Regions from separate parts of the Thalassobacterium maritimum genome, predicted to be linked through region 2. Evidence: riboswitches for the same ligand, from Rfam matches in the RefSeq annotation. Region 2 holds a riboswitch; the other holds the start of a gene.

Region 1 (3,262 bases), on a different contig from region 2:
GGATCGTAGAGCTCAGTCTCCACTTCAGAGTATTCCGGGTTGACGCGTAGACCCAATTCCGGGCGTCGCTGGCCTTCCAGCGCGCTGAGGCCTTTGGCCAGTTGTCCCGCAGAGTTGAAAACCAGGCTGTGAGCGAAGCGGCTGAGCTTTTGAATTTCCTCCGGCTTATAGGCGGCCGAGTAGACATGCACTTCGGGGCCAAAAGATTCCTGCGCAAGTAAGGCTTCATGTAGGCCACTGGAAGTGGTGCCGCTCAAATATTTGCGAATCAGTGGAAAGGTGCTAAAGCAGGCAAAGCCTTTGAGGGCCAGTAGCACCTTGGCGCCGGAGCGCTCAGAGACGGATTGCAGGAGCTGGCAGTTCTTCTCCAGTTGATCCAGATGCACGACATAGCCCGGCGAGGGAGCCTCGTCGAAAGGAATGGAAGCCAGCGCTGCGAGACTGGACTCGCTTAATGGAGGAGTGGGATCTTGAGCCATAGCTTGAGAATCTGAGTGTTTTCGCTCCGATGACCAAGATTTGATTTTGAGATTTTTAGATCGAAGATTATTGATTGCCAAGGATCGATCGTAGCACGGGGTCTTCTCCCCAGTACTTTGCGTGGATGGCAATGCCTTCGGCTTCCATTAGAGGCCCATAGACCTGAACTCCCGGCTCGGTGCGTTGGAAAATTTCCCGGATTGCGAGAGGACTTTCCGGCAGCGGGTTCTTGGCGGCAGCGGGATAGATCTGGCGAATCACCTCAGTGAGTTTAGAAGAAGTGGTGCCATAGACTACCTTACGGATGCCTGCCCAGCGTATCGCTCCGCAGCACATAATGCAGGGCTCCGTGCTGGCGTAGAGGGTGCTGGCCGCCAGTGTCGCGCGATCGAATTGTCGCGTGGCCTGACTGATCAGTCCGGTTTCCGCGTGCTGAGTGACGTCCTGCAGGGTGTAGACCGCATTCTCAAATTCAAAGATGATTTCTCCGTCTTTGACGAGTAGTGCACTAAAGGGGTGGTTGCCATGTTCGACCGCACGCTCAGCGAGTGCATAGGCATAGCTCATTAATTCGCGGTCGGCGGTAGTGGTGGCAGGATCGTCTGGTAGAGCCATAATTTGTTTCGCTGTTGTGTCGCTGTTAGCGCCCCTTCCGGAGATGGTTTGGGTGCTTTCACTATGTCCAATCGTCAGAGCAAGCAGCGTGCTGCTGAGTATCATTAGAATTTTATGCATGCAGGACCCCTAGCAACCGCCATGCCGTATCGCTGGGATGGGCACACTGTTTGGGGGCACGTCATCGCGCACTTAATGCGATTTTTTAATTTGCATTCGGTGGAGGATGTATTACGCGTGGAGGTCTTAGATATAGGAGAGCTCCAGGCGTGGAGCTGAGATTTGGGTGCGCTCCACCCGTAGATCCTTTGAACCTGATGCGTGTTAACACCGCCGTAGGGATTATCGAGTCGAATGGACCTCTGGGGCTGTTGGGCGGGATTTTTTCGAGGCAGTGTGAGGCGGATCGTGACTCACTTAAATTATGCCAGAAAATTCCATTAACGAAACTACTTCGAGCCATACCTTGTTCCCGAATTCCGAGCGTGTTTATATCACTGGCTCGCGTCCTGACCTGAAGGTGCCCATGCGTGAGATTAAACTCTCGCCAACAATTCTACCGAATGGCGCTGGCGAATTGCCCAATGATCCGGTGCGCGTCTATGATACTGCGGGCCCATGGGGCGACGCCAGCTACCATGGTGATGTGACTCAGGGCCTGCCGCGCATGCGGGAGGCGTGGATTCGGGAGCGCGGCGACGTGGAGGAATATGAGGGCCGCGAGGTGAAACCGCAGGATGATGGCTATCTCTCTGAGGTGCATAAGGCGGGGGCTCGTATGAAGGATGGCCAACGCAAGTTGATCGAATTCGACAATACGCGCCACCGTCCGATTCGCGCCAAGGCAGGCAAGGTGGTGACTCAACTGCAATATGCACGTGCGGGCATCATCACGCCGGAGATGGAGTTTATCGCGATCCGTGAAAATATGAAACTGCAGGCGGCGAAGCAGGGTGCCGAAATTTCAGCATCTGCGGATCAAAATTCGCTGAATATCCAGCATCCCGGGCAAAGCTTTGGCGCTTCGATTCCCGACGAGATTACGCCGGAGTTCGTGCGCTCCGAAGTGGCCCGCGGCCGCGCGATCATTCCTTGTAATGTGAATCACCCCGAGCTGGAGCCGATGATTATTGGCCGGAATTTCCTGGTAAAAATTAATACCAACATTGGTAACTCCGCTGTGGCTTCGTCGATCGAAGAGGAAGTTGAAAAGATGCGCTGGTCGGTGAAGTGGGGCGGCGATACACTGATGGACCTTTCCACGGGTAAGAACATTCACCAGACGCGGGAATGGATCTTGCGCAATTGCCCGGTGCCAGTCGGCACGGTCCCGATTTATCAAGCGCTGGAAAAGGTCAACGGTAAGGCCGAAGACCTGACTTGGGAAATTTTCCGCGATACTTTGATCGAGCAAGCCGAGCAAGGGGTGGATTACTTTACGATTCACGCGGCCGTGCTGCTTCCGTTTGTGCCGATGACTGCGAAGCGTATGACGGGCATCGTGAGTCGCGGTGGTTCGATCATGGCGAAGTGGTGCCTCTCGCACCATAAAGAAAATTTCCTTTATACTCACTGGGATGATATTTGCGAAATCATGGCCGCCTATGATGTCTCCTTTTCGATCGGCGACGGTTTGCGTCCAGGCTCCATTGCAGATGCAAATGATGAGGCGCAATTTGCCGAACTGAAAACTCAGGGTGAGCTCACCCGACGCGCTTGGAAATTCGGAGTGCAAGTCATGAACGAAGGTCCCGGGCACGTGCCGATGCACATGATCGAGGAAAACATGAAGAAGCAGATCGAGTGGTGCGATGAAGCACCGTTCTATACACTTGGACCACTCACGACAGATATTGCGCCGGGCTACGACCACATCACCAGCGGCATCGGTGCCGCCATGATTGGTTGGTATGGTTGCGCGATGCTTTGCTACGTGACTCCCAAGGAGCACCTCGGCCTGCCCAACAAGGACGATGTGCGCGAGGGAGTGATCACCTATAAGATCGCCGCGCATGCCGCCGACCTCGGCAAAGGGCATCCGGCCGCGCAATACCGTGACAATGCACTCTCGAAGGCGCGCTTCGAGTTCCGCTGGGAGGATCAGTTTAATCTGTCACTCGATCCGGAAAAAGCGAAGTCCTTCCACGACGAAACTTTGCCCCAAGAC
Region 2 (3,262 bases):
GAAGACATCTATGAAGAATTCATGAGCAAATGTATCGAGCGCGTTAAAGCCATCAAAATGGGCGACCCGCTAGACGACTCCACAATGATGGGCGCACAGGCATCTCACGACCAATACGAAAAAATCCTCAGCTACATCGATATTGGTAAAAAAGAAGGTGCTGAAGTGCTGCTAGGTGGAGCGGCTTTTGAGAATCCTTCGTATGCATCCGGCCACTACATACAACCTACGGTCTTTAAAGGAACGAACAATATGCGTATCTTCCAAGAAGAGATCTTCGGTCCTGTGGTCAGCGTCACGACCTTTAAAGATGAAGACGAAGCACTGCAAATTGCCAACGACACCCTTTACGGCCTGGGTGCTGGAGTATGGACGCGCGATGTGCACCAAATGCAAAAATTCTCACGGGGCATCCAAGCAGGCCGAGTCTGGTGTAACTGCTACCACGATTACCCCGCCCATGCCTCCTTTGGTGGTTATAAAAAATCTGGAATTGGACGCGAAAATCATAAAATGATGCTCAACCACTACCGTCACACGAAGAACGTACTGACTTCCTACAGCAAAGACGCCCTCGGTTTTTTCTAAGAATGCCTGAACAAGTTCAGATTACAAAAGCCGCTGCAGAGATCGTGCGTCAGCTCAAAGTAACGCACGGACCACTGATGTTCCATCTAAGCGGTGGCTGCTGCGACGGCTCCGCGCCCATGTGCTTCGCCGAAGGCGATTTCATACTAGGTTCACGCGATCTACAAATAGGCAACATCGAAGCATGTCCCTTTTACATCGCCGCCGACACATATAAATATTATAAAAACTCCGCAATTACCATCGATGTCACAGCAGGCCGAGGCGCCAGTTTCTCTTTAGAGATCCCACTCGGCGTACGCTTTCTAATGCGCTCGGAACTCCTAACAAAAGATGCCCCTGCAAAGTAAACCCCTCGGGCCTGCATTTAATAATTCCGCTCAAAAACGCATCCCTCCGATGTAGAACGACGGCGAGAGCCGTTGTCTCCTGTTGCAGCCCAGTAGGTGAAAAAGGTAGCTCTTGACAAGGATGCGCGAGGCCCGTTTGTCTAGCGACCTTCCTTAGGGGTGACCTGACATGGTCTGAGATGCTTTCGAATATGGCGTAAGCGATCCCTTTGAACCTGATCCGGTTGACACCGGCGTAGGAAAAGGAATGGATCGCCCTCCTTTCGGCGGTTCACCTTCAATCGCCCAAGGCCGGATCTCAACAACACTAACATTGAGATCCAACATGAAACAACACATCAGCGCCATCGCGCTAATAAGTATCAGCAGCGTCGCTTTCGCACAAGAAAACGACATCCAAATGCTGCCCACCACCGTCGTGACTGGCGAACTCTGGGAGTCTGACATCCAGAACACCACTGCCAGCGTCACCGTCCTCGACCAAGCCGCTCTCGAAAATAATGGCGTTCAGCACTTCGAGGATGTGATCAATGCCATCCCCAATCTAACTTGGACCGGCGGCAGTTCCCGCCCTCGTTATATTCAGATCCGTGGTATCGGCGAAAACTCACAGTATGAAGGCGAGACCCCTGATTCTTCAGTGCGTTTCTTAATTGACGACCTAGACTTAACAGGCGTCGGCACGGTTGGTAATCTTTTCGACGTGCAACAAGTTGAGGTGCTACGCGGCCCACAAGCTGGTGCTTTCGGTGCCAATGCAGCGGGGGGCGTCGTTCGTATAGTCAGCAACGAGCCCACTTCCTATTGGACAGGCCAAGTCGAAGCCACTGTCGGGAATGACAATCTTCGTTCAGGCGGCATCGCTGTGGGCGGTCCAATCATCGAATCAAATCCCGAACAACTGACTTTCCGTCTTTCCGTGCATCAATTGGAACAAGATGGCTTTCGCGAGAATAAATTTCTAAACAAAGACGACAGCAACGGACGTGACGAACTGACAACACGTCTAAAAGTCCGCTGGCTCGCCAATCAAGATTGGCAATTCGACACAAATTTCTTCTATGCAAATGCTGACAACGGCTTCGATGAATTCTCGCTTACGAACGACCGCACTCAAGTATACTCTGACGAGCCAGGCCGCGACGAACAGGAGAGCATGGGCACCAGCCTTCGTACGAGATGGAGTGGCCTTGATGAAATTGACATTATTGGCGTCACTAGTTTCACCAAAACAAATTCCACCTATAGCTACGACGGCGACTGGTCAAACCCAACGGACCCACTCTACGTATACACTGATTTTTTAAGCTTAGACCGCTCTCGAAATGTATTTAGCCAAGAAATCAGCCTAAATTCCAAGGCACAGACAAATGCCCTAGGCATGATCGACCGCTGGACAATTGGCGTTTACGGACAATCCCTGAACGAAGACTCTAATGCCGCATGGACAACTAGTGGGTATCTTTGGAACACTGACTTTAATTCTGAAACACTCGCACTCTTCGGACAAGCTACTCATGAGTTTAATAATACTACACGTCTCACGCTTCAATTACGCGTCGAGCATTACTCAGTTGAAGTTGCAGCAGATGGCATAGGTCCTGACGCCATGTGGGCCCCCGTAGTCCCCTTTGATTACGAGCTTGATAGCTCTGAAACACTTTGGGGTGGAAACATCACACTTGAGCACGATTTATCGCAAGCCATGCAAGCTCATATTGCTCTAGGCCGTGGATACAAGGCAGGTGGAGCCAGCACACCAAACTTCACGGGCTTAACAAATATTACATACGAAAACGAAACACTCTGGACAGTTGAAACGGGACTACGTGCTCGTCTCTTCGACAACGCCGTCGACACCAGTGTAACTCTCTTCTATATATATCGCGAAGACCCTCAGTTCCGAGATTCGGAGGGAGCCGGTAGCTTCTTTGATTACGTAACAACGAATGGAGACACTGCCAAGCATTGGGGACTCGAAGGTGACGCAACTTGGTATTTCGCTGAGAATTGGAGTTTGAGTACTACTTTAGGTCTACTTGAGGCAGAGCGCAGTACATATAACGCTGGAGGAGTTAGTGTCAGTTCGCGCGATGTGGCAAATGCTCCTCACTTCACATATAGCGCTCGCTTAGATTACAATTCAGCTGAAGCCTTATTCGGAAGTATTGAACTAGTAGGCAGCGACGAATATTATGAATCGAACAGCCATACAGAAAAGCGTAATGCGTTTGCAGTCGTTAATGCTACAATTGGCTACCGCTATAAGAACTGGACCTTCACAGTCTGGGCCAAAAACTTACTGGATGAAGAATATGAAGAGC

The links. A riboswitch is a leader RNA that binds a small molecule or an ion and turns the genes downstream of it on or off. The one in region 2 is predicted to bind thiamine pyrophosphate.
Region 1: it holds a riboswitch for thiamine pyrophosphate, as region 2 does, so the genes downstream of both, thiC (phosphomethylpyrimidine synthase ThiC) here and QEH52_RS10650 (TonB-dependent receptor) in region 2, are expected to answer to the same signal.

Annotation. Positions count from the first base shown of each region.
Region 1 is NZ_JARXHW010000009.1:5,816-9,077, forward strand. Features, by position in the region: gene nspC (carboxynorspermidine decarboxylase) at 1-479, opposite strand, end outside; gene QEH52_RS05585 (nucleoside deaminase) at 547-1,095, opposite strand; TPP riboswitch at 1,340-1,454, shown strand; gene thiC (phosphomethylpyrimidine synthase ThiC) at 1,520-3,262, shown strand, end outside.
Region 2 is NZ_JARXHW010000022.1:34,011-37,272, forward strand. Features, by position in the region: gene QEH52_RS10640 (aldehyde dehydrogenase family protein) at 1-588, shown strand, start outside; gene QEH52_RS10645 (DUF779 domain-containing protein) at 591-938, shown strand; TPP riboswitch at 1,084-1,197, shown strand; gene QEH52_RS10650 (TonB-dependent receptor) at 1,264-3,262, shown strand, end outside.